DNA from 3 places in the Rhizobium sp. RAF36 genome. Region 1 is predicted to be linked to each of the others. Evidence: riboswitches for the same ligand, from Rfam matches in the RefSeq annotation. Region 1 holds a riboswitch; each other region holds the start of a gene.

Region 1 (10,425 bases):
CCGGTTTCAACGTTGGTGATGACACTATCGTCACCGGCGACGGGCGCATCGTTGACAGCCGTGACCGCTATCGTTGCGGTCGACGGATTGCTGTTCATCAGGCCGTCGTTGACGGTGACGGTGATGACGCGTGCCACTGTTCCCGGCTGGTCCGAGCTATTGCCGAAGGTGATCGCCTGGATTGCGGCCTGATAGGCGGCAAGCGTGGCGGTCCCCGTCAGCGCGATAGCGATCTGGCCGGCAACCGAAGTGTCGGTCTGGGCGGTGATGCCTGCAGGAAGAGCGCCTGCATTCAGCTGGTCACCGTTCTGGGCATTGGTCAGAACGATCCGTGCGGAGACAATCTGGCCATCCTCATCGGTAATCGCAGGACCGGAGGCGATCGCAACCGGCTCACCATTCTCGATGAAGCTCGTTGCATAGTTGATCGATGGCGCCGCCGCAGGGCGGGTGAAGTCGATCGTGACATTGTCGATATCGACGATGTCATTATTGCCGAGTGCGGTGGATGTGAAGCGAACAATGGCCCCGGCGGTAAACGGGCCGGTCAGATCGATGCTCCGTTCGGCAACGTTTGTTGCAGAGTTGATGGTGTCGATCTGGATGAAATTGACGCCATTGGCCGCAAACCAGACGGTCACGGTATCGCCCTGATCGAGTCCGCTTTCGTTCACATCGTAGGTGAGACGGGCCGTCGTCGCGCCTGCAAGGTTAGCGGCGCGCTGCACGCTGGCCCCATTGCCGTTGTCGTCGAAACGCAACGTGCCGCCGGTCACGAGAACATCGCCGCTAGTGGCGCTGTTGTTGTCGCTAGACTCTGTCCAGGGTGTTGTCCAGAGCGTCGTGCCGTCGGAACCCGTATAGCTCGACGGGCTGAAGTCGTCGCGGTATTGGCCACGATCGAGCGTGTAGAGCTGGAGTTGCGGCGGGCTCAGCGCATATTCGCCGTCCGCAAAGCGCAGCCGCTCGATGTTGAACAGGCGGTCGGTGCCGTCGGAAACCGGATTGGCAACCGTCTCCTCATCTCCGTCGGGCCCCCCGTCTTCGTCGAAGCCGGTGTGAGCGACGGTGATGCTGCCATCCGCATTCTGGGTGATCGTATAATTGGCGCGGACGTCGGTATAGACGGCCGTATCGATATCGCCCTCTACCTCGCCGTCGATGATCTCGCGGACGATTTCGAGTTGGCTCGGGTTCAGCGTGCGGTCGAACATCAGGTCGCTGAGTGTGCGGCCGTTGAACATTGCGGCTCCGTTGGGCGCAAAGACGCCCTTCGACAGGCCGTCGGACGAACCGATCTCATTGCCGTTGAGGTCGTTGATGCGGATCCGGACGTTCAGCCAGCGGTCGCCGTCGATGATATCGTCTCCGGCAAGGCCGGTGATGATATCATCACCGCCGCCGCCGAGCAGGATGTCGGAAGCGTCAGCGGTATCCATGACGATTGTTTCGGTGACGCCGTTGACGGTCACCGAGGTACGGGCACGGTGGGCGACGAGCTGCGAGAGACCGGCGATGAGGCTGAGGTTCTTTTCGAGCAGCGCGTTCGAATAGCTTTCGAGCGGGCTGCCGGTACCCGGAATGGCTGCGGTATTCTGCAGTTCGGCCCGGGCATTGGTCGGCGCGACGCGTCCGGTCAGGATATCGTCATGGACCCAGCCTGAGAGACCTTCCACGAGGTCAAAGCGGTCGCGGAGGATGAAGGCTTCCTGGGTGGCGAAGAGCGGAATGCCGAGATCGGAATTGGCCGCCGTATCGTCGCCCTTGTGGATCGCCCAATCGAAACCGGCCATGCCGTTGCTGCGCTGGATGCCGTCGCCCTGGAACATGATGTCGTCGCCGGATTCGGCGTCGTAGTCGGTGTCGCTGCCATCGCCGTTCAGAACGTCATGGCCGATGATCGAGGAGTTGAAGAACAGCTCGGAGTTTTCGCCAGACAGCGTGTCGAAACGGCCGCCGCCCTCGATCCAGTCGTTGCCCTCGTTGCCCATCAGGAAGTCGCCGCCGTCACCACCGCGGATGAAGTCGTCGCCGAGGCCGCCGAGAACGTGCTTGCCATCGGGGCCCGCGATGATGAAGTCCTTGCCGTCATTGCCGAAGATCAGCGCCAGGCCGCTACCGCCGTGGATGACGTCGTTGCCGCCTTCGCCATGCAGGAAGTCGGCGGCGCCGATATCTGTGCCGGCATTGGTGATGATGTCGTCACCCTCTCCACCATGGACGTGGTCGACGCCGTAGCCGGCTTCGAGCGTGTCGTTGCCGCCATAGCCCCAGATCGTGTCGTCGCCTTCGCCGGCAATGATCGTATCGTCTTCCTCGGTGCCGCCCATGACGACGTGGTCGCCGCCGTGATAGGCCATGTAGTCGAGGTCGCCGTCGCCATCGGGGTCGCGGCGCACGACCAGCGGAGTCAGCGCCTGCAGGATCGGGTCGGTGAAGATCGGATCGGCGCCGACCTGCTTCGAGATGTCCATCTCAAGCGTATGGTCAGGCGTCGAGAAGATGTCGCCCGACAGCGCCGTCGAACCTTCGCCCAGATCGGTATTGCGCATGATGATCTTGCTCAGCGAGTTGTTTTCCAGCTCGTTGAGAAGGTTCAGGCCCTGGACGCGGGAGAGATAGTAGAAGCGGTCCGATTCCTGCAGGTTTTCCATCTGCAGTTCGAAGACGAAGGAGAAGGTGGAGCCGAGCATGCCGCCGAAATCCATCTTCTTCTCGGCAAGGCCGCCGATCCACAGATCGATGTCGTTGAGACCCGTCTCAGCCGTCGCCCAGGCGCCGGTCGAATTCAGGAATTCCAGACGGTCGGCAGGTGCGCCTGCCGTGCCGAGCACGATCGACGCGGCGGCGGCGCGCTTGGCGTCGAGCGTCGTTGCACTGGTGATCGAGGAGTGCGTGCCGTAGGCAGCGATGAAGTTGACGATCGACGCGGTGTTCTGCAGGTTCAGCGCGAAATCGGTCCAGCTGACATAGGGCTTCAGCTGGGTGTCCTGACCGGCTGCTTGGTAGAACTGCGCACGTGCGTCGTTCAGCGTCGGCAGGCCGACGTCGCGGCCGCGGGCGATGTTGAGGGCGGCAAGATCGAGCGGGATACCGACCAGCTGGTTGCGCAGGACGTCGGTGACGAATTCGTCGATCTCGTTGCCGCCCTGTCGGGACATGCCGCGGATGATGGCACCGGCTGCCTGATCGTGATTGACGAGCACGTTGCCATTGGCATCGACGGCGCCGAGTTCCAGCGGGTTCAGGAAGCCGTCGAAGAGCGTGATGTTATCGAAGCTGAAAGTACCATCCGCATTTTCCACGAGGCGGTCGATATCCTGGTTCAGCATCGAGTGGCCGAAGCGGTAAACCGCGTGGGCGAACTCGGCGAAGATCGCCGGATTGATGTCGGTCGACGGCTCGAAGACGAAGGCATCGATATCCGGCTGCATCTTGCGGCCAAATTCCTCGAAGACGAGGTGCTGATACTGCATTTCGGTGGTGAAGCGGCCTGCCTGGAACAGACGCTCGCCGTTCCAGACGAGTCCCTCAAGTTCTGCCTCGGTTGTCGGCAGCGTGGTAATCGGCTCAAGCAGCCACTGGTTGATAAAGACCAAGTCGGCGCTGTCGAGAACGACCTGCTTGGTCTGCTCGACGACGCCGTTGTGCTCCGAGTGGAAGATGTGATGGATCGACGTCAGGCCGATATTCTCGTTGCCGCGGCCGTCGCCGGTGATGTAGTGGGCGTCGAGCAACTCGTCATCGTAGGCAGTCTGCTGACCGCGGCTGTTGAAGCCGCCGGAATAGCCTACGGCGTCGTCACCGTCGGCCTGCAGGACGCCACCGGCGATGACCGGTACTGCAGCATGGGCGATGTCATCGAGGAAGGCGTGGCCGATGCGGACGGCTCCAGCGGTGCTGACAGGAGCGCCCGGCGTGCCTGAGACAACGATGTCGTCGGCGGTGTTCGGAATCCCGTCCGCGCCGATGCCGGTGATCACCTGGGCGAAGCCGTTGGCATCGGGGATGAAGCGGCCATAAGGATCGGTGCGCAGCAGTGGAATGTTGGTGACATCGGCATCGGTCAGGTCGATGCCGAGCATCTCGCGGGCCTGCGCCTTGATGTCTGCCCAGGTGGGCAGGCCACGGTCGCCGTCGAGCAGATGGCCGGTCGCGACAGGCTTGCCCTCATGCATGACATATTCGCGCAGGAACACCTGATGCGATGCATGCGAGGTGTAGGTCTGGTTCTGGTCGACCCAGGGAGTCGTGGTGTTGGCAGCCACTTCGCCATCGGCGTCGCGGCTGGCGCGGGTCAGGACCATGAAATTGGTGTGCGGCGTTGCGGGGTTGTAGAGCGGGTCATCCGGCGAGAGCGGAATGTAGACCGTTCCGGCACCGCCCTTGGCCACGAGGTCGAGGCCATGGTCGAAGAACTGGCCGAACAGCGTGAACATCGAGTTGTAAGGCGCGGAGTCGCCGATATCGGGCGAGACGTTCTCGAACGTGTAGACGTAGACGGGACTGCCCGCGGCGGCGAGAACGGTGCCATCGGGGCCGACGACGTTGGTTGCATGGGCGACGGGCGCGCCATTGGCGTCCTGCATCGGTACGCGCGTTGCCGTCTTGCCCTCGGCGAGCATGGCATCATAGACCATGATCGCGGCCGGGTTGTTGCTGGTCTGATCGACGATCAGGTTGGAGATGATGCGCGGATCGGCGTCGACGACTGTGCCGGGTGCAAGCATCGGGCTGCCGCTCGGTGTGCCCGGCGTGTAGTTGCCGTTGGTCAGGTAAACCGGATTTTGCGGTGTCCCGAACATCTGTGTGTCGTCATTTTCGTTGAGGTAGGTCGGCTGCACCAGCGGCGTGAACGGCTGGTCGGCGGCGCCCCAGGTTTCCTTGCCATCGAGCAGGTTGTTGTAGCTGCCGTCGACGGTTCGGAGGCCGTAGGGCAGGAGATGCGCCTGCGGTGCACCGGTGCCGGTCGCGCCGGCTGCTTCGCCGGCTTCGGCGACGAGCGCGGCAAGGTCACCACCGGCCGCATGCTGTTCGGCGATGGCGATCTGCTTCAGGATGAACTCGAGATCGTGTCTTACAAGCGTAACCATTTTCCCCTCCGTCGGCGCGCTGTCCTGGCGCCTGGTTTTTCGCAAACTTGTCCTGTCCGCCGGATCGCGCTGCGAGCCCGGCGGTTTGAATTGCCCCTGATGTCTTCAAAGCCCGCCTTGCAGGGCTGGCTTGGGATGATGCGATCTTGCGGAAAGTTGCCGGGGTTTTGAACGGCGCATGGTCGGACGATGTTTTCGATGTTCGTCCACGGCAAAAGCAGGTCTTCGGTCCTTATCCTTCCGGGAGTAAGGTCCTATGATGAATTGGCCTTTGGTCTGATAGAATTCATACGGGCCTATAGTACAAAAATGGTGCTTTATTTCCTTGGGTAATATTGCAAGGATGATAGCGCTATCGGCCTTGGGGGGACGTTTTGCCGGACGAATACTTAGGCGCCAGAAATGCTGGCGTAGATGAAAGCGCGGAAGTGCCGCGACTGTTTACGCGTATCCTTCGATGGGGCGCCGAGCGGACCCTTTCCACGCAGTTCCTGATCGCCAGCAGCTTGGTTATTCTGATCGCCACGGTTTCTGCGGGCTATCTGACGACGCGGCTGGTTGCCGACAAAGCGCTCAGCGGAAAGGCCGGCACGACGGCCTTGCTGGTTCAGAGCCTGACTGAGGCTGAGGTGCAGGAACTGGGCGGCTCGACGCGCCTTAAGGCCGCCAGCATCGCCCATCTCGACGCGCTGTTCGGCGATGCGGATCTCCAGGCGCGTTTCCCGCATATCGAGATATGGGCGCCCGACGGGACTGTTGCCTATTCCCGGACCAAACAGATGATCGGCCACCGCTTCAGTTTCCCCGAGGGCCTGCAGCGCGCCTTGAAAGGCGAAATTGTCGCCGTCTATGCCGATCTTCATGCCGACGAGCATACGTTCCGCAACATCAATACCGAATATCTCGAAATCTACAGCCCGCTGCATGACCAGGCCTCGGGGCGGATCATCGGCGTGGCCGAGATCCATGAGGATCCGAGCGGTTTTGTCGATGAGCTCGCGCGGCTGCGGGTGGTCACCTGGACGACGGTGGCGTTGTTCTCCTTCGTCGTCATGCTCGGCCTGTTCCTGATCGTCAGGCGCGGCAGCCGGACGATCGAGCATCAGCGGCAGGTTCTGAGCCACCGCGCCGAGGAGGCCGAGTCCGCCTCGAAGGAATTGATGGAGTTGAGGGATACGGCGCGCCGGGCCTCCATGGAATTCGCCAACCTCAACGAGACCTTCATCCGCCGCATCGGCGCCGATCTGCATGACGGCCCGGTACAGCTGATGACGCTGGCGATCCTGCAGCTCGACGAGTTGCGCGACCTGACCAAGAAGGATGAGCGCGCAAGGCTCCTCGACGAGACCAGCAAGACGCTCGGTGAAGCGCTGATCGAGGCCCGGACGGTCACCAAATCGCTGCTCTTGCCTGAGATCCTGCATCTCTGGGCCAAGGACGTGGTGGCCGAGGCGATCAGGCAGCATGAGGCGCGGACCAAGACCAAGGTCGCCTTTGTGTCCAGCGGCACCAATGCCGACCTGCCGCCGGCGCTGAAGACCTGCATCTACCGCTTCGTTCAGGAAGGGCTCAACAACGCCTACCGCCACGCTGGTGGCAACGGCCAGCGTGTCCGATGTCGGATCGACATGCCAGTCATCGCGATTTCGGTCGGGGATGACGGTTTGCCCTCCGGGACGGTGCCTTTCGCGGCGCGCGAGGGCGGAATGGGGCTCTATGGCCTCCGGCAGAGGATCGAGAGCTTCGGCGGTAAGCTTGCTGTTAACAAACGGCCCGGGGGCGGCATGATGCTGGAGATGGTGCTGGAGTTGCAGCAGGCCGACGCAACTGGCCTATAAGGCGACGGACTATCCGAATTGATAACTGGCTGAAAGCATAGAGATCGAATAGACAGAAATCCGATGAAGTTAACCAAGCATTAAAATCCGTCTTTATGTTTGGCTCTGTTTACTTTAGAGCTATCGGAAAGAAGACGAGGGGGTTTATTCGTCATCATGTCTATCTCTGTCGCATTCGTTGATGATCATCCAATATTGTTGGATGGACTAGTTAATCTTTACTCGGCGAAGGAAGATCTTCGAGTGACTGCCCGCGGGCAGAACGCCATCGACGCGCTGAAGATCGTCGAGGAGCACCGGCCCGACGTTCTTGTCACCGATCTCAGTATGCCGGGCGATACACTGGCGGCACTCGAGCTGATCCAGAAGAACTACGAAGGCACGAAGGTCGTGGTCTTCACCGCCACCGCCAATATCGACACGGCGATCCAGGTGCTCAATCTCGGCGTCTGCGGCTATGTGCTGAAGGGCAGCACGGCGCGCGATCTGTATGAGGCGATCAAGACCGTGCATGACGGCAGCACGTTCATCACGCCGGGTTTCGCCACCAAGGTGATCCTGTCGATGAAGACGGCCGAGGTGCGCCGCAAGGCGCAGATGCAGAAGCGCCTGAGCGCCCGCGAGGAGCAGATCGTCAACTACCTGCTGCAGGGCAAGACCAACCGCGAAATCGCCAGCATGCTCGATATCAGCGAGAAGACCGTCAAGCACTACATGACGATCCTGATGCAGAAGCTCGATGCCCGCAATCGCGTCGAAGTGGTGCTTGCTGCCCAGAAGCTGCAGTCTCCCGCGGAGACCGGCGCGCCATCCTCGATGCTGTTGTCGTAATCGGCGAGCACAGCCAACCAAAGAAACAAAGACATAAGCATATCTTTATGTCTATTGACGTGTGATCCGCGATGCGACATGCTCGTGTCATCGTGGTTCTGCGGACCTTTGGTCCGGAGCTAAGAGGGAATCCGGTGAAAATGCCGGAGCTGCCCCCGCAACTGTAAGCGGCGAGCGGCCGTCCATTCATGTCACTGGGGAAGACGCCCCGGGAAGACGGACGGCAGCGTTGACCCGCAAGCCAGGAGACCTGCCGCGATCGATAACGTCCACGGGCGGGGTGTCCGGTGTGCCGCTTTTGCGACCGGCACGCCTGTGTCCGCGCGCCGATGCGTCATCCCAAGCCTTGCCCATAACCCTCGGGGTAAGGAAACATGAGCATCAAGACTGCAAATCTCGGATTCCCGCGTATCGGAAAGCACCGCGAACTGAAGTTCGCGCTGGAAAGCTATTGGGCCGGAAAGGCCGATAGGACAGCACTTCTCGACGTCGCCAAGACATTGCGGGCCGAACATTGGACCCTGCAGAAGGCCAAGGGGATCGATATCATCCCGTCCAACGACTTTTCCCTCTACGACCATGTGCTCGACACGGCGGTGATGGTCGGCGCCGTACCGGCCGAATATGGCTGGAAGGGCGGCCCCGTCGATCTCGACATCTATTTCGCCATGGCGCGCGGCTCAGTGGGCGCTGAGCACAGCGATTGCGGCCATGCGCATCATCATGAGGGCGTTCCGGCGCTCGAAATGACCAAGTGGTTCGATACCAACTACCACTACATGGTGCCGGAATTCACCCGCGACCAGCGCTTCGCGCTGACCGAAAACAAGCCGCTGCAGATGTTCCGCGAGGCGAAGGCGCTCGGTATCCACACGCGCCCGGTCATTTTCGGCCCGGTGACCTTCCTGAAGCTCGGCAAGGCGACGCAGGCAGGCTTTGATCCGATAGAACTGCTCGACCGGTTGCTCCCTGTCTATGCGGCCATCCTCGCGGAGCTCAGCACTGCGGGCGCCGATTGGGTGCAGATCGACGAGCCAGCCCTGGTGCTCGATCTCACAGACGCTGAGCGGAACGCGCTGACCACGGCCTACAGCGCGCTTCACCAGCTGGTGCCGAACCTGAAGATCATGATCGCCAGCTATTTCGGCGCATTGGGCGACAATCTCAAGACAGCAGCGGCGCTGCCGGTTGCCGGTCTGCACGTCGATCTGGTGCGCGCGCCCGAGCAGCTTGATGCGGTCGTATCGGCGGTGCCTGATGACCGGGTATTGTCTCTCGGCGTCATCGATGGCCGCAACATCTGGCGCGCTGATCTTGAGAAACTGCTGGATCGGGTCGAGGCGCTTTCCAAAACGCGTCCAATCGAAATCGCGCCATCTTGCTCGCTTCTGCATGTGCCGATCGATCTTGCTCTCGAAACCGCTATTGATGCCGAGGTCAGGGGATGGCTGGCTTCTGCCACGCAGAAGCTGGATGAGCTGGCGGTCCTCGGCCAGGCACTTTCGCAGGGGCGCGATTGCGTGACGGATGCCATCGGCAGCTCTTCGAGGGCCGCGGCCGCCCGCGCGGCATCGCCGAAGGTCAATGATCCCGCGGTCAGGCAGCGGATTGCAGCGATCGACGAGACCATGAAGCGCCGCAAGGCCGGTTTCGCCGAGCGCAAGGCGATCCAGCAGACGGATATGCGCTTGCCGCTGTTCCCGACGACGACGATCGGGTCCTTTCCGCAGACGCCTGAAGTCCGCAAGGCCCGTTCGGCACACACGAAGGGGACGCTCAGCAATGCGGACTATGAGGCTTTCCTGCGCAAGGAAACCGAAGCAGCCATCCGCTGGCAGGAGGAAATCGGCCTCGATGTGCTCGTTCATGGCGAGTTCGAGCGCAATGACATGGTGCAGTATTTTGGCGAGCAGCTGTCAGGCTTTGCCTTCACGCAGCATGCCTGGGTACAGAGCTATGGGTCGCGCTATGTCCGCCCGCCTATTATCTTCGGCGATATCGCGCGGCCGAAGCCGATGACGACAAGCTGGTGGCAATATGCCCAGTCTCTGACAGACCGGCCGGTGAAGGGCATGCTGACTGGACCGGTGACGATCCTCAACTGGTCCTTCGTGCGTGATGATATCGCCCGAAGCGAAGCATGCCGGCAGATCGCGCTGGCGATTCGCGACGAGGTCGGTGATCTCGAAAAGGCCGGCGCCAGAATGATCCAGATCGACGAGGCAGCACTCCGGGAAGGCCTGCCGCTGCGGCGCTCGCAATGGAAGACCTATCTCGACTGGGCCGTCGAAAGCTTCCGCCTGTGCTCGACCGGTGTCAGCAACGCGACGCAGATCCACACGCATATGTGCTACTCGGAGTTCAACGACATCATCGATGCGATCGCCGCGATGGATGCGGATGTGATCTCGATCGAGACGTCGCGCTCGAAGATGGAGCTGCTGGAGGCATTCCGCGGTTTCGACTATCCGAACGAAATCGGCCCGGGTGTCTACGACATCCACTCGCCACGCGTTCCCGATATTGCCGATATGACCGGTCTGCTTCTTCTGGCGCGCGAGCGGCTTGGCGATTCGCAGCTCTGGATCAATCCGGATTGCGGCTTGAAGACCCGCAAATGGGAGGAAGTGAAGCCGGCGCTCGTCAATATGGTGGCGGCGGCG
Region 2 (10,425 bases), on a different contig from region 1:
GGCATCATGGTCGATGTGACCATCGACATGAGCATCGGGCTGAAGAAGCGGATGGAAGAGCAGCGCCTCGATCTGGCGCTCGTCAATTTCGCCACCAGGCCGTTCCCGACCGGCGGCGAGATCGTCTACCGCGAGAAGCTTGTCTGGGCCGGCGCCAAGTGCGGCACTGCGCATCGCAAGGAACCGCTGCCGATCTCGATCTGGGAAGAGGGCTGCATATGGCGCCAGGAAGCGCTATCGCAGCTTGAGCGCAACAAGCGGCCCTATCGCGTGGCCTATCTCAGCGGCCATACGATGGCGCAGAGGGCGGCTGTGGTTTCCGATCTGGCGATTGCGCCGCTACCGCGCTCCTATGTCAGCGACGATATGGTGATCCTCGGCGCGCAGGAGGGCCTGCCGGAGCTCGCCTCCTTCGAGATTCGCCTTCTAACGGCGTCGCAGCTCTCTGGGCCGATGCAGGCGGTTGCCGACAGCATCCGCTTTGCCTTTGCTGAAAAAGCGAAGGCCGCGGCTGCCTAAACCATTCTGGCGTGAACCTTTTTGGCTTTGATGCGTTTATCGGCCGGAGCGGCGTTCGCCGCTTCGGAGAGGTCATATTTTCAAAGGAATTCCACGATGACGACCACAGCCAAAATCGGCGCTGCCCTCATGCTCCTGCTTGCTCTTTCGTCCTGCGGTAACACGATCCGCGGCGTCGGCCGCGATACGGCCAATGCCGTCAATGCGACGCAGGATGCCGGCCGCTCTGTCGACCGGGCCGCACGCCGCTAATCAGATCTTGGCTGCCGGATAGGCCCTTTCAAGGCCGCCGGAGCGCACCAATCCCGTGCGGAAAGCCTCATAGGCCGGATGCTGGCTGGACTTGGCGGCTTCCATCAGGCGGACTTGAAGGCGGTCCGGAGCGGCCGAGCCGATCCATTTCCCCGTCGTCTCAAGCTTCAGCGAATTGAGAAACCGGCTCTCGGCCGATTGATCGAGATAGCGGTGCAGGCCGTCGACCAGATTGTCGTCCTGCGCCGCATTCTCCATCAGGAGCTGGAGATAGGACTTGTCGGCATCGCTGCTTCCGGCAAATTTCTTGGCAACGGTGTCGCGATCGGGAAAAGAAGCGGCGGGGGTCATTTCAAGCACCTGCAATATCAATGGGCGCAGCCTGGCTGCGTTTTCGTTGTCGAAGGCATATCATGACGGCGCTGGCCTTCGCGAAGCTTGCTAAAGCGCTCGCTTCACCCGGGCCGCCACTTCTTCGGGCACCCAGAGGGTCCAGAGCTCCGGGTAATTCTGCAGAAAATAGATGGCGGCGTTGCGGCTGCTTTCACCGTTTTCATCCTGCCATGCCAGCACGTCGTTGATCGTGCCGTTGTCCCATCTGCGCTTGCGAAGATAATCCATCGCCGGACCGGCGCGGTCTGCGAATAACCTTGTGGTGACGGTGAACGCCTGGGATGTCGGATAAGCGTTGCGCTCGGGCTTGGCGCATCCGGGGACGGAGGTGCAGTTGTCCCACTCTGCCTGGTCGAAGGGGACACCCATCGCCAGCCGCACCATCTCGTATTTTCCGGCGACCGCAGTCGGCGCCCAGTAATAACCGAGCCAGCCGCGTTTGTCGGCAAAGGCATCGGCAATCGATGCATCGAGCGCCCGCGGCGTTTCAGCTCCTATGAGGTCAAAGCCTTTCTCTTCTGCATGGAAGGCATTGTAGATGTTCTGCGTCGAGATCTTGCAGGCCCAGCCGGTTGGACAATTGAATATCGCAGCCTTGTCCGTCGATCCGTCGCCCGGAAAGAGATCCGGGCGGGCGAGGGCGTCTTCCAGCGTCTTGATGGATGGGTTGGCGTCGGCGACGAATTTGGGGATCCAAAGACCTTCGACTGCACCCTCAGAAAGGATCTCCGCGCCTTCGACAAGGCGGCCGGCGGTGATGGCATCGTCCAGTTCGGTCTGAACACCCTTGACCCAGAGTTCCGGCGCGACGTCCGGCGTCGATTTTCCGTTCATCGAGGCGAAGGTCGGCATGGTGTCGCCGGGGACGATCTTGACGTCACAGCCATAGCCGGCTTCGAGAATGATCCTGTCAAAATTCGCTGCGATGGCGGCCGAGCCCCACTTCATCTCGGCAATCGAGACGTTTCCGCAGCCGGATGCCGCGGCCGAGGTCGCAAACGCGCAGACAAGGGCGGCGAATAACAGCATTTTTCCTGCGGTCTTCATCTGCACATCCTTATTTCCACTCAGGATTTTTAAATTTACAGATGCTAGCGCAGAAAAGGTTGCGGTCAACTTTCCGCAGTTGAACTTTTTTGGCCTAAAACATTGATTTACAACAGCTAATATTAGCGACTGCTGCCGCCTGTGATTGGGCGCTTCAATGATGCGGCGCACACGCCGCTGCCAACAAAAGTTCAAAAAAAGGTCAAAATTCATGTTTGCTTAAGGCCTCAATAACTCTCCGGTAAGGATGTCGCGTTATCAGTGTAGCCACGGCGGGGGACAAACCGCCGGTTCTCCGGATCAGGTTTTGCGTCCCGGAGAAGACGAGTTTCGCCGTGTATGGGCGAATACGCCAGAGTTTACGGCAAACCGCGCGGCTTACTGCCTGCGCGGTTTTCGTGTTTTTGGCCCTGCCGTTGACCGCGCGAGGCAACGCGTTGTAGGCCTCGTCACATGACCAGAGCCATCATGCTGCAGGGAACAGGATCGGATGTCGGCAAGACGGTGCTCGTCGCCGGGCTCTGCCGGCTGGCGGCCAATCGCGGACTGACGGTGCGGCCCTTCAAGCCGCAGAACATGTCCAACAACGCAGCCGTTGCCGACGATGGCGGCGAGATCGGCCGGGCGCAGTGGCTGCAGTCGCTGGCTGCGCGCACGCCGTCATCTGTTCATATGAACCCGGTGCTTTTGAAGCCGCAATCGGAGAACGGCAGCCAGATCATCGTCCAGGGCAAGGTCTGGGGGCAGGCGAAGGGGCGTGACTATCAGCGTCTGAAGCCGCAACTACTGGAATTCGTGCTGTCGAGCTTCGCCACGGTTTCCGAGGGCGCCGATCTGGTGATCGTCGAAGGCGCGGGATCGCCGGCGGAGATCAACCTGCGCCCGGGCGATATCGCCAATATGGGCTTTGCGACAAGGGCCGGCGTGCCGGTCGTACTGGTCGGCGATATCGATCGCGGCGGCGTCATCGCCTCGCTTGTCGGGACACATGCGATCCTCGACGACACCGATCGGGCGATGATCTCCGGCTATATCATCAACAAGTTCCGCGGCGACGTCTCGCTTTTCGACGAGGGGATTGCCGCGATCGGCCGTTATACCGGCTGGCCGTGCTTCGGCGTCGTGCCGTGGCTGAAGGCGGCAGGCGGGCTGCCTGCGGAGGATTCAGTCGTTCTTGAAAAGCTGGCGCGGGGAAGCGGGGCCGCATTGAAGATCGCCGTCCCCGTTCTGCCGCGGATTGCCAATTTCGACGATCTCGACCCGCTGAGACCCGAAGACGACGTCGAGCTGGTGTTCGTGCGTGCCGGGGAGCGTCTTCCCGAAGACGCCGCGCTCGTCGTGCTGCCGGGCTCCAAATCGACGATCAGCGACCTTGCCGATTTTCGCGCCGAGGGATGGGATCGTGATCTGGCCGCCCATGTCCGGCGCGGCGGCCGGGTGATCGGCATTTGCGGCGGTTATCAGATGCTCGGCCGCAAGGTGCACGATCCGCTCGGCATCGAGGGCGGAACGGCGGAGGTTGACGGGCTCGGGCTGCTCGACGTCGAAACCGTCATGGCGCCGGAGAAGACCGTTCGCAACAGCCATGCTGTTTCTGCCGAATATGGTACGCCGCTGTCAGGCTATCAGATCCATCTCGGCGTGACCGAGGGGCCGGATTGCAGCCGGCCGTCGGCCGTGGTGGACGGTGCCGCGGATGGTGCCGTATCTGCGGATGGACGTATCGTCGGCACCTATCTGCACGGCCTGTTTTCCAGCGATCCCTATCGCAGCCGGTTGCTGCAGAGTTTCGGCCTTCAGGGCGAAAGGCGCAATTACGCGGAGAGCGTCGACCGGGCGCTGGATGCCGTTGCGGACGAACTGGAGGCGCATCTCGACGGCGACTGGCTGAACCGGCTGCTTGGCTAGATTTCGCCGGAGATTTCGCGGCGCCGCCGGTCGAGCTCTTCGCTGTAGCGGCGCAGCGTGTGGCTTTCGCTGAGCTGGCCGACGACCTTGCGCTCGATCAGATTGTTGAGCACGGCGAGCGCTTCGCTTTCGCTCTTGTCGAAGATGGCCGCTGCCTGCTTGGCATTCATCTGCGGCTGCAGGAAATCGTTCTTGTAGCGCACGAAGCTCTCCAGCCCCTTGCCCTCGTCGTCGGTGGCGATCGGGTTGGCGTGGATTTCCGGCACCAGCACCAGACCGGCATATTTGCCTGTGTCATCGACAAGGATGACGCGTTGCGTGGCGCCGGCCGGAAAGGCCTTCTTGAACTCTTCGACAGTGGTTGCGGCATTGGCGGTCTTGACGTCGGCGCGCATCAGCTTATCGACCGTCAGATTGCGGATCCAGCCGACATCGTGGGCGCTACGGATGCTTTCACCGCGCAGGTGAAAACGCCAGGTGGCGAAGGAGTAGCCGAAGGTGGTGCGCACGACCAGCGACGACGTGATGACCGCGGCGAGCACCAATACGGTGATCGGGAAGTCGCCGGTGATTTCGAGCGCCAGAAAGGTCATCGTCAGCGGTCCGCCGATGATGGCGACGGCGAGTGAACTCATGCCGACGACGGCGTAGACCTCGGGTGTCAGCGAGGCATGCGCAAAGAACGGCGCGGAATAGGCAAAGAGCTTGCCGAGAAGCGCGCCCATGAACAGCGATGCAAAGAACAGGCCGCCCCTGAAGCCGGAGCCGATCGACACTGCAGATGCAAGCGACTTCAACAGCAGGATGCCGACGAGCGTCGGGATTGCCACCTGATGCGCCAGGTTGAGATGCAAGGCGCCATGCCCAGCCGACAACACCTGTGGAGAGATGGTGGCCAGCAGGCCGACAACGATGCCGCCGAGCGCCGGGCGTACCGGTGTCGGCACGGAACTCTTGCGGGCCAGTTCCTCAACAAAGGAAACGCCCTGCATGATCAGGATGCCGGCACCGGCGCAGCAGGCGCCAAGCAGAATGGCCGGCACATAATCGGCCGGCACCACAGTGCCGAATCTGCCTACGTCGATGGTGAAATCGTTGCCTGCGAGCAGCCGCGCCACCAGCGTCGAGAGCAGGGCGGAGACGACAACGGGTGTCAGCGAGACGATGGTGTAGGTGCCGATAATCAGCTCGAACGCGTAGAAGGCGCCGGTTAGCGGGGCATTGAAGGCTGCGGCGATAGCGCCTGCCGCACCGCAGCCGAGGAGGACGCGCAGATCGGCGCGGCGCAGCTGCAGCTTCAGGCCGAGCTTCGAGGCCAGGCCCGCCGCCAGCTGTGTATAGCCGGCCTCGAGGCCCACGGACGCGCCAAAGCCGTTGGAGATCAGGTTCTGGATGGCGACGATGATGCTGTCGGTCAGCGACAGGCGGCCGCCATGCAGTGCATTGGCCTCGATCGGGTCGACCATCGGCTTCTTGCGCGTCCTGCTAAGGATGAAGAGCAGCAGGCCGAGAAGCATGCCGCCGCAGACCGGTGCCAAGAGCAGCAGCAGCTTGTTGCTGATATCGGAGGAGCTCAGACGATCGACATCGCTGATGCCGAAGATCAGGCTGTGCATCTCGCGGGAGATCAGGCTCATGCCGGTGACCGCGCAGCCGGAGATGACGCCGACCGCGCCACCGGCGAAAACCATGCCCATTTCGTTCTGGCGCGCCAGCGCGCGCAGCCGCGCCAAATCGAATTTGAGATGGCGCCGCGTCAGGCGGCCGATATCGGTTTTCGTGAGCATGATGACAGAACTAGGCGACGGGGAGCAGGATCAAGGAAGCGCGCTTTGTGCGCCGCATGATTTCGCGAGCAATTGCAGCAAAAGCGAGGCGACGGCAAGCGAAATCGCGTCTTAAGTTAATGAATTTAATAGACTATCTGTTTGGTAGACTCAGTCGTGTTAAGGTGCGGCATTTTTCATCGCGCCGGGCTCGATTGACTTCGCACTGCCGCGCGCCTAACGATGAAATCAATAACGGATGGTTCCGGAGCGGTGATTGCCGCCCTGGATGAAAAGGGAATGTGACGGGGCGGACCCAAACCGGGCGTCTTCATCACAGCCGACCCCGCGACTGTAGAGCGGTCAGGGTCTTCCATCCGGTGCACCGGCACCATTGCCTGATCGCCGCATTCCGCGGCAGGGCGGTGGCTCAAGGACACCGGAAAAGCCACTGGAATGCATCGTGATCAGCAGGGGCTGGACGCCTCCATTTCTACGAATCGTCCGCCTTTTCACGAGAATGCAGCCGGGAAGGCGAGGAAGATCCGCTGGCACGATCAGGGATGGCCTTGCGCCATCCCTGTCGGGGCCTCAAACCGCGAGCCAGGAGACCTGCCAACCGTGCCGGGCGAAGAGCCCACCCAAGGGCAATCCTGTCCGCTGCCAGCACGGAGGTTGTCGTGGCTGAAACGCGAATTTGCATGCCGTCACGTCGGGCGGCCCCCAGGCGCTCCCTCATTCCTGTGCCTGTCACAGGAATCCAGCGTGCCCAAGTCCTTGGGCACAGAAGACTCATTTCCTTGCTGTTAGGTTTCATTCACGGCGCCGACGTGCCGTGGCTGGATTCCTGTGACGAGCACAGGAATGAGGGAGTGCGGGGAGAGCGCATACGTTTCGCCGCAGGCCTTTGCGCATGAGCGGCTCTCCTTCCAGCACCACCTTCATCCTTGGCGGTGCCCGTTCCGGCAAGTCCCGTTTCGCCGAACAGCTGATCGCCGATAGCGGCCTCGAGCGCCACTACGTCGCTACCGGGCGGGCCTGGGATGACGAGATGCGGGCGCGGATTGCCGCTCACAGGGACGATCGCGGGCCATCCTGGACGACGCATGAGGAGCCGCTGCAGCTTGTCGAATGCCTGTCGGCCGTCGACGGCGAAGGGCGGGCGATCCTTGTGGATTGCCTGACGCTCTGGGTCACCAATCTGATGATGGGCGAGCGGGATATGGCGGCGGAATCTGCGGCCCTTGCCGCCTGGCTGCCGAAGGCCAGGGCTCGGCTCGTGTTTGTTTCCAATGAAGTCGGCCTCGGGATCGTGCCCGAGAACCGGATGGCGCGGGATTTCCGTGATCATGCCGGGCGGCTGCACCAGATGATCGCGGCCTCCGCCGCGGACGTGTATTTTATCGCGGCCGGGCTGCCGCTGAAAATGAAGGGTTGAAATTTATGAACCAGAAGATCCCCGCAACCGTGATCACCGGCTTTCTCGGTGCCGGAAAGACGACGATGATCCGCAACCTGCTTTCCAATACCGGCGGCAAGAAGATCGCGCTGATCATCAACGAATTCGGCGACCTCGGCGTCGATGGCGACGTGTTGAAGGGCTGCGGCGCCGAGAACTGCACCGAGGACGACATCATCGAACTGACGAATGGCTGCATCTGCTGCACCGTTGCCGACGATTTCATTCCGACGATGACCAAGCTGCTCGAGCGCGAGCAGCGCCCCGATCATATCGTCATCGAGACCTCGGGCCTAGCGCTGCCGCAGCCGCTGGTCGCCGCCTTCAACTGGCCCGATATCCGTAGCGAAGTCACCGTCGATGGCGTGATCACCGTCGTCGATAGCGCCGCCGTTGCCGCCGGACGTTTCGCCGACGACCACGATGCCGTCGATGCGCGCCGCGCCGAAGACGAGTCGCTCGATCATGAGAGCCCGATCGAAGAGCTGTTCGAGGATCAGCTGACGTGCGCCGATCTGATCGTGCTCAACAAGACGGATCTGCTCGATGCCGCAGGCATTATCCGCGTCCGTGACGAAGTGGCGTCGCGCATTTCGCGCAAGCCGGCGCTGATCGAGGCGAAGAACGGCGAAGTTCCGGCCAGCGTCTTGCTCGGCCTCGGCGTCGGCACCGAGGAAGATATCGTCAATCGCAAGTCCCATCACGAGCTGGAGCATGAGGACGGCACGCCGCATGACCACGACGAGTTCGACAGCTTCGTCGTCGAGCTCGGCGCGATCGTCGATCCGGCCGGTTTCATCGAGAAGCTGAAGGGCGTGATTGCAGAGCATGACGTGCTCCGCCTGAAGGGCTTTGCTGCTGTTGAGGGCAAGCCGATGCGCCTGCAGATCCAGGCTGTCGGCAGCCGTATCGACCAGTATTTCGACCGCGCCTGGGCGTCGGGCGAGACCCGCGGCACGCGTCTCGTCGTCATCGGCCTGCATGACATGGACGAGGCGGCCGTGCGCAAGGCCATCGAGGCGCTCGTCTGATCCATGCATCTGCTTCTCGCCCAGAAAGGAACGATTAGCGACGGTGACGAGGCCATCGATCTTGGCCAGTCGCCGGGCGATATCCTGTTCCTGTCTGCGGCGGATACGGAGCTTGCGGCCATCGCCGCCGCCCACGGACAGGGCGGCGGCTCGCCGTTGACGCTTCGGCTTGCCAGCCTGATGAGCCTCAAGCATCCGATGTCGGTCGATGCCTATGTCGAGCGCACCGCGCGGCATGCGAAACTCATCATTGTCCGCGCGCTCGGCGGTGCCAGTTATTTTCACTATGCGCTGGAGGCTTTGCATGCCTGTGCGGCCCTGCATGGCGCGCGGATTGCCGTTCTGCCCGGCGATTCCAAGCCGGATGCGGGGCTGACGCCGTTTTCCAATGTGGCGCTCGATGATCTCAATGCGCTGTGGGCTTACCTGATCGAGGGCGGCGACGAGAATTCGCGGCGGCTGCTGGATTATGCGGCGGCGATGCTGTCGGGTGGTGAGAAGCCCGGTGCGGCTGCGCCGCTGATGAAGGCCGGGATCTGGTGGCCGGGGCGGGGAGTCGTTGGGGTTGAGGAGTGGAGAGTGTTGTCTGCGGCGATGCTGCTGAACGTGGCACCCCCCTCTGTCCTGCCGGACATCTCCCCCTCAGGGGGGGAGATCGACTCGTGGTTGGCGTTTCCCCAGGCAATTGAGGCTGGAATGAGCGGGCGCGCCCAGCCAATCTCCCCACCTGCGGGGGAGATGTCCGGCAGGACAGAGGGGGGCGAACTTGCTGCGACGGAGGAGCTGGGGTCCGAACCCATCGCCGCCATCAGCTTCTACCGAGCCCTGGTCCAGAGCGGCGAGACCGCACCGGTCGAGGCGATGATCGAGGCCCTGGCGGCGGAAGGTCTCCGGCCCTTGCCGGTCTTTGCCTACAGCCTGAAAGACCCGGTCTCCAAGGGCATCATCGACAGCATTTTTGATCAGGCGCCTCCCGATGTCGTGGTCAACACGACGGGCTTTGCTGTGTCCGCGCCGGGTGCTCAGCGTGAACCGACCGTGCTGGAAAAAAGCGGCTCCGTCGTGCTGCAGGCAATCCTGTCGGCTTCATCACTTGAGGCGTGGGCCGGGTCATCGCAGGGGCTGTCGGCGCGCGATCTTGGTATGAACGTGGCGCTGCCCGAAGTCGATGGACGGGTTCTGGCGCGTGCCGTCTCGTTCAAGTCGGCAGCGCGTTATGACGCGGCTGTCGAAGCGAATATCGTTACCAGCCAGCCTGATGAAGGGCGGATGCGCTACACGGCCAAGCTCGCCGCTGGCTGGGCGCGGCTGCGGCGCAAGCCGGCTGCGGCGCGGCGCGTGGCGCTGGTGCTCGCCAACTATCCGAACCGTGACGGGCGCCTCGGCAACGGCGTCGGCCTCGATACGCCTGCGGGTACCGTCGAGGTGCTGAAGGCGATGCGCGGGGCGGGCTATGGTGTCACGGATTTCCCTGATGATGGCGATGCGCTGATCCGCCATCTCTCGGAGGGGCCGACGAATTCCGGGCGTGACGGAAAGGTGATCCGCGAAACGCTTTCCATGAGGCGATACAAGGCGTTCTTCGCGTCTCTTCCGAAAAAGATTCAAGACGAGATGGCGGCGCGCTGGGGCGTGCCGGAGGGTGATCCCTACGTTGTGGATGGTCACTTCGCTCTGCCGTTCACGCGGTTCGGCAATGTGCTGGCGGGTATCCAGCCAGCCCGCGGCTACAATATCGATCCGAAGGAAAGCTATCATTCGCCCGATCTCGTGCCGCCGCACGGGTATGTCGCCTTCTATGCTTTCCTGCGCCAGGAATTCGGCGCCGATGCGGTTGTTCACATGGGTAAGCACGGCAATCTCGAATGGCTGCCGGGCAAGGCGCTGGCGCTGTCGGAGGAGTGTTATCCGGAGGCGATCCTCGGGCCGCTGCCGCATCTCTATCCCTTCATCGTCAACGACCCCGGCGAGGGCACGCAGGCCAAACGCCGGACGGCTGCGGTCATCATCGATCACCTGACGCCGCCGCTGACGCGCGCCGAAAGCTATG
Region 3 (10,425 bases), on a different contig from region 1:
CTGTTCATTTCCGGCTATCCGCCCGAGGATCTGGTGCTGAAACCGGCATTCCTGAAGGCCTGCCTCAAGGCCATCGAGGACCTCGCAGCCGATACCGCGGATGGCGGACCGGGTCTGATTGTCGGCTTCCCGCGGCAGGGCGAGACCGGGCGGCACAATTCCGTCGCGGTGCTCGATGGCGGCAAGATCCTGGTGTTCCGGGACAAGATCGATCTGCCGAATTACGGCGAATTCGACGAGAAGCGTGTGTTCAGCGAAGGCTCGATGCCGGGACCGGTGAATTTCCGTGGTGTCAGGATCGGCGTGCCGATCTGCGAGGAGATCTGGAACGATCTCGGCGTCTGCGAGACGCTGGCCGAAAGCGGCGCCGAAATCCTGCTGGTGCCGAACGGCTCGCCCTATTATCGCGGCAAGGTGGATGTGCGCCATCAGGTGGCGCTGCGTCAGGTGATCGAAACGGGCCTGCCGCTGATCTTCGCCAACCAGCTCGGCGGCCAGGACGAACTGGTCTTCGACGGCGCGAGCTTTGCCTTCAACGGCGACAAGTCGCTGGCCTTCCAGATGAGCCAGTTCGAGCCGGCGCTTGCCGTGACCACTTGGAAGCGCGGCGACAACGGCTGGCGTTGCAGCGAAGGACCGATGTCGCATATTCCGGAGAAAGAGGAGGCCGATTACCGGGCCTGCCTGCTCGGCTTCCGCGACTACGTCAACAAGAACGGCTTCAAGAATGTCGTGCTTGGGCTCTCCGGCGGCATCGACTCGGCGATCTGCGCGGCAATTGCCGTCGATGCGCTGGGCGAGGAGCGGGTCCGCACCGTCATGCTGCCCTACCGCTACACGTCCGAGGATTCGCTGAACGATGCCGCCGAATGCGCCAAGGCGCTCGGCTGCCGCTACGACATCGTGCCGATCGAGGCGCCGGTGACCGGCTTTACCTCGGCGCTCTCCGATCTCTTCGAAGGCACCGATAGCGGCATCACCGAAGAAAACCTGCAGAGCCGCGCCCGCGGCACGATCCTGATGGCGATCTCCAACAAGTTCGGCTCGATGGTCGTCACCACCGGCAACAAGTCGGAAATGTCGGTCGGCTATGCGACGCTCTACGGTGATATGAACGGCGGCTTCAATCCGATCAAGGACCTCTACAAGATGCAGGTCTATGCGATCTCGCGCTGGCGCAATGCGCATGTGCCGCCGGATGCGCTTGGCCCATCAGGCGTGGTGATCCCACAAAACATCATCGACAAGGCGCCCTCTGCCGAACTGCGGCCTGATCAGACCGACCAGGATTCGCTGCCGCCTTATCCGGTTCTCGACGACATTCTCGAATGCCTCGTCGAGAAGGAAATGGGCGTCGATGAGATCGTCGCGCGCGGCCACGATGTCGCGACGGTGCACCGGATCGAGCATCTGCTCTATCTCGCCGAATACAAGCGCCGCCAGTCGGCGCCAGGCGTGAAGATCACCAAGAAGAATTTCGGCCGCGACCGCCGCTATCCGATCACCAACCGTTTTAGGGATCGGTAGGGGTATTATCATTTGCAGTTTGTCTAGATTGAGAGGGGACGAGCATGGCATTGCGCACAATTGCCTTGGATGAGCTCGATGGTTTTCAATTGGACGAAGCAAACCGGCTTTATTGGCGGGGCGAGACGGTCGTTCTTGAGCGCCGGTTGAAGCTCGAAACATATCAGATTGTTCTCGCTACATTGGCTACGGTCGGCGCTGTCGCATCTGGAATTCATCCTTTCCTAGTGAGTTGGCATCTTCTGAACTGAGGATTTCGTGTCCTTGAACCTCAGCTCGCTTTTGAAGCGATGCGCCTTTATCGAAACGCAGATGCATGGCACAAACCGCATGCAAATCAGAATGAAGCGGAACGGCTAAGCGCCGGGCCGCAGCAAATGCGGGAGGCATGCATGCGCAGTTCGGTCGAGATCTACAATATCCGCACCGGTCGGAGCCGGGTCGTGTTCCAGACGGAGCAGCTGATCGAGGCGCCGAATTTTTCGCCCGATGGCCGCTACCTACTGCTGAACGGTGATGGCCTTCTCTATCGCTTGTCACCGGACGGTGAGGGCGGTCTGCAGCAGGTCGATACCGGCTTTGCCACGGCCTGCAACAACGATCACGGCATTTCGCCCGACGGAAGGCAGTATGTGATCTCCGACAAGACCGAGCATGGCAAATCCTGCATCTATACCCTGCCGTCGGAAGGCGGCGCGCCGAAACAGATCACCGAAAACCTGCCGTCCTACTGGCATGGCTGGTCGCCTGACGGAAAGGAACTCGCCTATTGCGGCATTCGCGGCGATCTCTTCGATATCTACACGATTTCCGTCGATGGCGGCGCCGAGCGGCGGCTGACGCATGGCGAGGGGCGCAATGACGGGCCTGACTATTCCTTCGACGGGCAGTGGATCTATTTCAATTCCAGCCGCACCGGGCTGATGCAGATCTGGCGCATTCATCCCGATGGGACCGGTTTGGAGCAGGTCACGCACGACAATTACGGCAACTGGTTTGCCCATCCGGCGCCTACCAACGACAAGGTGCTGCTGCTTTCCTACGATCCTGACGTCTTCGATCATCCGCGCGACCTGCATGTGCGCCTGCGATTGATGGATATGGACGGCGGCAATCTGACGACGCTCTTCGAGCTGTTCGGCGGGCAGGGCACGATCAATGTTCCCTGCTGGTCACCTGATGGTGACGAGTTTGCCTATGTCCGGTATTTCCCGGCTACTTGAAGCTTCTCGTAAAAGCGGGCAAGAGGCATGGGTCAGGTGCCCGCTTGCCGCGGGAGAATCGGGAATCCGGTGCAAGCCCGGAACGTGCCCAACGCTGTAAGGCCGACGCCTGCCGCATCATGCCACTGGTTGACACCGGGAAGGCTGCGGTGGGCGGATGACGCCAAGTCAGAAGACCGGCCTGGCATCATAGACTGATCCCGCGCGGACGGCGGGGCGGTTGCGTTGTTGGGGATTTGACGATGCGGCCCATGAACAAGGATGCGCTTGAAGGCGCGTCCGCCTTTTCCGCTGACGAGCGCGACGCCGTCTACCGGGCGATCATGACCAGGCGCGATGTGCGCGACCAGTTTCTGCCTGATCCTGTACCATCCGACGTGCTGATGCGGCTACTCGGAGCCGCGCACCACGCGCCCTCGGTTGGCTTCATGCAGCCCTGGAATTTTATCGTTGTCGAAGATGCAGGTGTGCGTCAGCGCGTGTGGAACGCCTTCGACAGGGCGAACCGCGAGGCGGCCGGGATGTTCGATGGTGAGCGGCAGGCGACATACCGGTCGCTGAAGCTCGAGGGTATCCTCAAGGCGCCGCTCGGCATCTGCATCACCTGCGATCCGTCACGCAGCGGTGACGTCGTGCTGGGGCGCACGCATAATCCGCGGATGGATAGCTATTCAACCGTCTGTGCGGTGCAGAACCTCTGGCTCGCGGCACGGGCCGAAGGCATTGGCGTCGGCTGGGTCAGCATTTTCCATGAGAGCGAGCTCAAGGACATTCTCGGCGTGCCCGCGCATATCGAGATCGTCGCCTGGCTATGCGTCGGCTATGTCGATACGCTCTATAGCGAGCCCGAGCTGGCCGTTAAAGGCTGGCGGCAGCGGCTTTCGCTCGACGATTTGATCTTCCGCGATGGCTGGGGCCGCCGCTAATTCTGTTGTTGCTGCTGCGGCTGCGGCCCAGATGTCGCCGGGTTCTTCAGGTCGATACTGCCCTGGTCGCCCGCGAGAAATTGCGGGCCGATCTGGCGTACCTTGCTGTTGCCGGGGTCGTAGGGGCGGTCCGGTACCTGTGCCTGCGGCGCAGCCGGTGTGGGGGCTGCAGTTGCCGGCGGCTTGGTCGTGATCGTCGTGATCGAGCCCTTTGGCGGCGGCGCGCTGACCGTCTGGTTCTTGCGCATCTGCTCGTAATAGGCGGTCAGATTGCAGCTGCAGGAGGATTTCTCACCGGGCGCCCGGTTCTTGTAGGCGAAGGCGTTCGGCATGGCGCTGTAGCGCGCGCCGGTCGCGGCCGAGATCATGTTGGCCGCGTCGGTGTTGGAGACGTCCTGATAGAACAGCTCCGTCTCGATGCCGGGGCACATTTTCGAGCAAGTGGAGGCGTCGCGGCTGAAATCGATCGAGGTCGCATTGGTGCTGATCGGGAAGAAGCCGCCGTCGCAGCTTCGCACGCACATGGTGCTGACATGCGACATCATCTCGCCGCGGGGCACGCCATATTGGGTGTTGCCTTCCTCGCCGTTGCCGAGCGGAATGAAGGTATCGCCGCGCATCGCCTGTTCTTCGGTACTTGGCGCCGGGACATAGGCGCGCTCGTCCGGCTGATAGCCCGGATCGTCGTTGCAGCCGTTATCGTCGAGGGCCGCCATCAGTTCGCGGCGTTCGTTGACGTCGCTGCCGCCGGCCTCCCGCAGTTGGTTGCGGCGCTCCTGGAGGTAGTGGATGTTGTCGATCATCCGCGATTCCGATTCCTGCAGATCGCCGCAGTAGCGGTCGTTCTCGCCGCCGATGACGACCATGCTGTCGACGCTGCAGCCGTTGCTGCGCAGGTCGTTGCGCAGCTTGCGGAGCTCGAGGTTCTGTTCGGCTATGGCGCTTGCATATTGGCGGATCTCCGGGCCGTTGCCGATCACCTGCGGCAGGTCGGCAAGGCGTCCGCGCAGATCTTCGCAGATCGCGCTGGTCTGCGCCGCCGCGGGCGCGGCAGCAGCGAGAAAGAGAGCAAGGGTCAGGCTTCGGCGTTTCACGGTATCATCCCGCAGCATAATAAACCGGAAGCGGCAGAGCATTTGCCGCATCCGTTCTGTCTAGCTGCCTTCCGTTAACAAGCTAACGAAGGAATTCTAACGCATTTTTCCGATCGACGGCAAATCACGCCGGCTGCTGGGCCTCGACGACGGCAAGCGCCGCCATATTGACCACACCGCGCGACGTCACCGACGGCGCCAGAATATGGGCCGGGAGCGCGGTGCCGAGCAGGATGGGGCCGACATGCAGGCCGTCGGTCATCGACTTGACGACGCCGAGCGTGATGTTGGCCGCATCGAGGTTCGGGAAGACCAGCAGGTTGGCTTCACCGTGCAGCGTGGTGGACGGCATGACGCGCTTGCGGATTTCGTCGGCGATTGCGCTCTCACCATGCATTTCGCCATCGACTTCGAGATCAGGGGCGGCATCACGGATCAGCTGCAGGGCACCGCGCATCTTCGTGGCGCTTTCGCTTTCGCGCGAGCCGAAGTTGGAATGCGAGACGAGGGCGGCGCGCGGCGTGATGCCGAAGCGCTTGATTTCCTCGGCAGCCAGAACGGCTGATTCAGCCACTTCCTCGGCGCTCGGATTGAACGTCACGTAGGTGTCGGTGAAGAAGGTGGCGCCACGCTGCGAGATCAGCAGGCTGAGCGCTGAAAAATCGCGGACATCCTTGCGCTTGCCGATGATCTGGCGAACGTCGCGCAGGTGCTTCTCGTAACGGCCTTCGAGGCCGCAGATCAGCGCGTCTGCTTCGCCGCGGCGCAGCGCCAGCGCCCCGATGACGGTGGTGTTGGTACGCACGATCGTGCGGGCCGCTTCCGGGATAACGCCCCGGCGGCCGACGAGCGACAGATAGAGATCGACATATTCGCGGAAGCGCGGATCGTCTTCCGGGTTGATGACGGCGAAGTCGGAAAGCGGGCGGATGCGCAGGCCATAGCGCTGCAGGCGGGTTTCGATGACCTGCGGACGGCCGATCAGGATCGGTTCGGCAATGCCTTCTTCGATGAGAACCTGAGCGGCGCGGAGCACGCGTTCGTCTTCACCTTCGGAGAAGATCACCCGCTTCTTTTCGGCAGCCTTGGCGGCCGTGAAGATCGGCTTCATGATGAAGCCGGAGCGGAAGACGAAGCGGTTCAGCTGGTCGAGATAGGCGTCGAAATCGGTGATCGGACGGCGTGCGACGCCGCTCTCGGCCGCTGCCTTGGCGACGGCAGGCGCGATGCGCAGGATCAGGCGCGGATCGAACGGCGAGGGGATCAGATAGTTCGGTCCGAAGATCGGCGTTTCACCGGAATAGGCGCGGGCGGCGACATCGGACGGCTCTTCGCGGGCGAGGCCGGCGATGGCGCGGACGGCTGCCATTTTCATCGCTTCGTTGATCTCCTCGGCGCCGCAATCCAGCGCGCCGCGGAAGATGAAGGGGAAGCAGAGAACGTTGTTGACCTGGTTCGGGAAGTCCGAGCGTCCGGTGCAGATCATCGCGTCCGGCCGGGCGGCACGGGCGAGTTCCGGCATGATCTCCGGCGTCGGGTTGGCGAGCGCCATGATCAGCGGCTTTTCGGCCATCTGCTCGAGCAGTTCCGGCTTCAGCACGCCGGCAGCAGAGAGGCCGAGGAACACATCGGCGCCGCCGATGTTTTCGGCGAGCGTGCGGGTATCGCTCTTCTGCGCGTAGACGGCTTTCCATTGGTCCATCAGCACGTTGCGGTCCTCGTAGACGAGGCCTTCGATGTCGTGGACCCAGATGTTCTCGCGCTTGGCGCCGAGTTCGACGAGCAGATTGAGACAGGCGAGCGCCGCAGCGCCGGCGCCAGACGTGACGATCTTGACGTTGCTGATCGACTTGCCGGCCAGTTCCAGGCCGTTGAGGATGGCGGCGGCGACGATGATCGCGGTGCCGTGCTGGTCATCATGGAAGACGGGAATGCGCATCTTTGCGCGCAGCTGCTGTTCGATCTCGAAGCATTCCGGCGCCTTGATGTCTTCGAGGTTGATGCCGCCGAAGGTTGGCTCAAGCGAGGCGACTGTCGAGACCATTTGCTCGACGGTCGAGGCATCGACCTCGATATCGAAGACGTCGATATTGGCGAATTTCTTGAAGAGAACGGCCTTGCCTTCCATCACCGGCTTGGAGGCGAGAGGGCCGATATTGCCGAGGCCGAGAACGGCGGTTCCGTTGGAGATGACGGCGACCAGATTGGCGCGCGAGGTGTAGTCGGCGGCCGTCTCCGGATCGTCGCGGATCGCGAGACACGGCGCGGCGACGCCAGGCGAATAGGCGAGCGCCAGATCGCGCTGGTTGCCGAGCGGCTTGGTCGCCTGAATTTCGAGTTTGCCGGGGCGGGGATAGCGGTGGAAGAACAGCGCCTGTTCGTCAAGAGTTCCACCTGTCAGGTTCTTCTCCGTCTTGGATTTGTCCTGATTATCCATTGCCTTCTCCAATACCGCAGTCATGTCGTTTGAAGCCTTCTCCATACAACAATCGGTGCGGCGGGACAGCGGGAATTTGAGGTTGAAAGCGGAAAACTCTTATGCCCGGAGGATGCGTCAAACAACCGCGCTGTCATCTTCCTGAAACACGAGTCTGATTTTGGAAGGCCAGATGAACGATGGGGCACGGGCAGGATGCCTGTGATGGATTACATGGATACGCGACACTTCCGTACGCTCTTCATTTCCGATGTGCATCTCGGTTCCAAGGCTGCCAAGGCCGACTTCCTGATCGACTTTCTGCGCCACCACGAGGCAGACACGATCGTCCTCGTGGGCGATATCGTCGATGGCTGGCGCTTGAAGCGCAGCTGGTACTGGCCGCAGGTCTGCAACGACGTCATCCAGAAACTGCTGCGCCAGGCGCGCAAGGGTACGCGCGTTGTCTACATTCCCGGCAATCACGACGAATTCCTCCGCGACTTCCCGGGCATGCATTTCGGCGGCATCGAAGTGGCCGAGCGGATGATGCACGAGGGCGCCGACGGGAAGAAGTATCTGGTGCTGCATGGCGACGAATTCGACGTCGTCGTCCGCAATGCCCGCCTGCTCGCCTATCTCGGCGACTGGGCCTATGACATGGCGATCCGCATCAATATCGTTCTGGCCGCCATCCGTCGCCGCATGGGCATGCCCTACTGGTCGTTCTCGGCCTGGGCCAAGCTGCAGGTCAAGCATGCAGTCAACTTCATCGGCGAGTTCCAGCGCGTCGTCGCCGACGAGGCCCGCAAGTGTGGCGCCGACGGCGTCATCTGCGGCCATATCCACCATGCCGTCATCGAGGAGATGGACGGTGTGCGTTACATCAATACCGGCGACTGGGTCGAGAGCTGCACGGCGATTGCCGAGCATGAGGACGGCACTTTCGAACTTATCACCTGGAATGCGATCGCCAGCAGCGAGCCGGTGACTTTGAAGCTGACGCACCAGCCCGAGCGCGCGCCGCAGGCCGCCTGATTTTCAACCCGCCATATTGCAAGACATTTAGCCGTTGCCTCCGGGCAACGGCCCTATCTATTTTTTAAAACGTTTCAAATGGGCTATTTCTCGCCATAGTCGCCCCTAGGTTGATGTGTTAGGCAGCGCACAGTTTCCTGCAGGTCCACCATGATTCCCGCCCAGAATGCCTCTGTCGATGAGGGGGCTCCGCCGCGTTTCCGGCTGCTCAGCGCCCTGTCTTACTGCGCCCCGCTGATCGTCAACGGTGTCGCGCTTCCATTCTTCCCTGTCTGGCTTGCTGTTCACAAATTCACCGATCACGAGATCGGCGTCATCCTTGCCGTGCCGATGGTCGTACGCGTCCTCGTGGCACCTGTCGTAGCGATGTATGCCGACCGGATGAAGGAGCGCGCCGATGTGCTCCTATGGTCTGGCGGGCTGTCGCTGCTGACGGCGATCGCGCTTTACTGGACGACGAGCTTCTGGCCGGTGTTGATCGTCTACAGCGTCCAGGGCGCCACCTTTGCGCCCTACGTGCCGATCGTCGAATCGATCGTCATTTCAGGCGTCCGGCGCTGGGGGCTGGATTACGGTTCGATGCGCGTTTGGGGATCGATCGCTTTCATCGTCTCGACGATGATCGGCGGCGAGATGATCGGCCTGTGGGGCGGCGATATGGTGCTGCCGGTCATGATCTTCGGCTTTGCGATGACCATGGCGATGGCGATCTACTGTCCGCGTATCGGCCCGACGCGGCGGCGCAATACGCCTGTCGATCTGCAGCAGGCAACAGGCAGCTCGCTGCGTCAGCCGCATCTGCTGGTGCTGCTCTGGGGCGTGGCGATCCAGCAGTCCAGCCACGCGCTGCTCTATGCCTTCGCATCGATCTATTGGCATCAGCTCGGCTTCACCGGCACGCAGGTCGGTATTCTCTGGAGCGCCGGCGTGGCCTCCGAGGTTCTGGTGTTCTTCGTCTCGAAGCATCTCAGCCGCCGCTTCAATGCCTGGACGCTGATCCGCTTCGGCTGCGCCATGTGCATCTGCCGCTGGATCCTGTTCCCGATGCACTGGGACTTTGCCGGATTCTTCTTCCTGCAATGTTTCCATTCCTGCACCTATGCCTTCGTGCATACGGGGGTGCAGCGGCGGATCGTGGCTTCGGTACAGGCGACGCAGGAATCCTCGGCGCAGGGCGCCTATTTCTTCTACAACGGCATGTTCCTGGGCCTGATGACGCTCGCTTCAGGCTATCTGTATGCTTGGCTCGGCCTCGCCAGCTACTACGTCATGGCGCTGGTCGCGGCCATCGGCATGGCGCTGGTGTTCGTCGCCTATTACCTTCAGCCCCAGAGCTCTTTGTCCGGCGGGAAGACGAGGGAAGCTTCGTAGTGCAGGCCGGGCTCACGATCCCTGGCGAGCAGCAAGGGTCCGTCGAGATCGACGAATTCGGCGTCCTGCGCCAGCAGCACCGCCGGCGCCATGGCGAGCGATGTGCCGACCATGCAGCCGAGCATGATCTGGAAGCCCAGCCGCTGCGCCTCGCGCTTCATCGCCAAGGCTTCCGTCAGGCCGCCTGTCTTGTCGAGCTTGATGTTGATCGCATCGTAACGGTCGCGGAGGCTGGCAAGATCGCCGGTGTGATGGACGCTCTCGTCGGCGCAGACGATGACAGGCCGCTTGATCACCGCGAGCATCTCGTCCTTGCCCGCCGGTAGCGGCTGTTCGACGAGTGCGATGTTCATTTCGGCGGAGATCCGTAGGTGGTGCTCCAGCGCCGCTTCGGACCAGCCCTCGTTGGCATCGAGAATGATAGCCGAGCTGGGGGCAGCGGCGCGAACGGCGCGGATACGGCTTTCGTCGTCGCCGGTGCCGACCTTGACTTTCAGCAGCGTGCGTCCGGCATGTTCCCGTGCCTGTGCCGCCATCACCTCGGGCTCGCCGAGCGATATCGTATACGCGGTCGTCAGCGGCTTTGCCGCCGCAAGGCCGATGTTGGCCGCGACGGTGGCACCGGTCAGCTTGGCCTCCAGATCCCAAAGGGCGCAATCGACGGCGTTGCGGGCAGCACCGGGCGCCATCGCCGACTGCAGGTCATCTCTTGAAATACCGGCCTCGATCAACGGCCGTGCCGCTTCGATCTGTGCCTCGACACTTTCCATCGTCTCGCCGTAGCGTCGATAGGGCACGCATTCGCCCCAACCGATTCTGCCATTTTCCCT

Evidence for each region. A riboswitch is a leader RNA that binds a small molecule or an ion and turns the genes downstream of it on or off. The one in region 1 is predicted to bind cobalamin.
Region 2: it holds a riboswitch for cobalamin, as region 1 does, so the genes downstream of both, cobU (bifunctional adenosylcobinamide kinase/adenosylcobinamide-phosphate guanylyltransferase) here and metE (5-methyltetrahydropteroyltriglutamate--homocysteine S-methyltransferase) in region 1, are expected to answer to the same signal.
Region 3: it holds a riboswitch for cobalamin, as region 1 does, so the genes downstream of both, bluB (5,6-dimethylbenzimidazole synthase) here and metE (5-methyltetrahydropteroyltriglutamate--homocysteine S-methyltransferase) in region 1, are expected to answer to the same signal.

The regions. Positions count from the first base shown of each region.
Region 1 covers NZ_JBFREC010000004.1:262,745-273,169, forward strand. The annotation lists gene AB4Z25_RS16530 (peroxidase family protein) at 1-5,093, opposite strand, end outside; gene AB4Z25_RS16535 (sensor histidine kinase) at 5,522-6,931, shown strand; gene AB4Z25_RS16540 (response regulator) at 7,088-7,762, shown strand; cobalamin riboswitch at 7,839-8,034, shown strand; gene metE (5-methyltetrahydropteroyltriglutamate--homocysteine S-methyltransferase) at 8,137-10,425, shown strand, end outside.
Region 2 covers NZ_JBFREC010000001.1:527,770-538,194, forward strand. The annotation lists gene AB4Z25_RS02665 (LysR family transcriptional regulator) at 1-519, shown strand, start outside; gene AB4Z25_RS02670 (entericidin A/B family lipoprotein) at 616-771, shown strand; gene AB4Z25_RS02675 (hypothetical protein) at 772-1,122, opposite strand; gene AB4Z25_RS02680 (glycine betaine ABC transporter substrate-binding protein) at 1,213-2,211, opposite strand; gene AB4Z25_RS02685 (cobyric acid synthase) at 2,665-4,119, shown strand; gene AB4Z25_RS02690 (chloride channel protein) at 4,116-5,906, opposite strand; cobalamin riboswitch at 6,129-6,519, shown strand; gene cobU (bifunctional adenosylcobinamide kinase/adenosylcobinamide-phosphate guanylyltransferase) at 6,799-7,323, shown strand; gene cobW (cobalamin biosynthesis protein CobW) at 7,329-8,375, shown strand; gene cobN (cobaltochelatase subunit CobN) at 8,379-10,425, shown strand, end outside.
Region 3 covers NZ_JBFREC010000001.1:664,878-675,302, forward strand. The annotation lists gene AB4Z25_RS03315 (NAD+ synthase) at 1-1,527, shown strand, start outside; gene AB4Z25_RS03320 (hypothetical protein) at 1,572-1,778, shown strand; gene AB4Z25_RS03325 (TolB family protein) at 1,920-2,750, shown strand; cobalamin riboswitch at 2,769-2,949, shown strand; gene bluB (5,6-dimethylbenzimidazole synthase) at 2,993-3,676, shown strand; gene AB4Z25_RS03335 (DUF2865 domain-containing protein) at 3,673-4,770, opposite strand; gene AB4Z25_RS03340 (NADP-dependent malic enzyme) at 4,895-7,207, opposite strand; gene AB4Z25_RS03345 (UDP-2,3-diacylglucosamine diphosphatase) at 7,421-8,224, shown strand; gene AB4Z25_RS03350 (MFS transporter) at 8,375-9,595, shown strand; gene dgcA (N-acetyl-D-Glu racemase DgcA) at 9,547-10,425, opposite strand, start outside.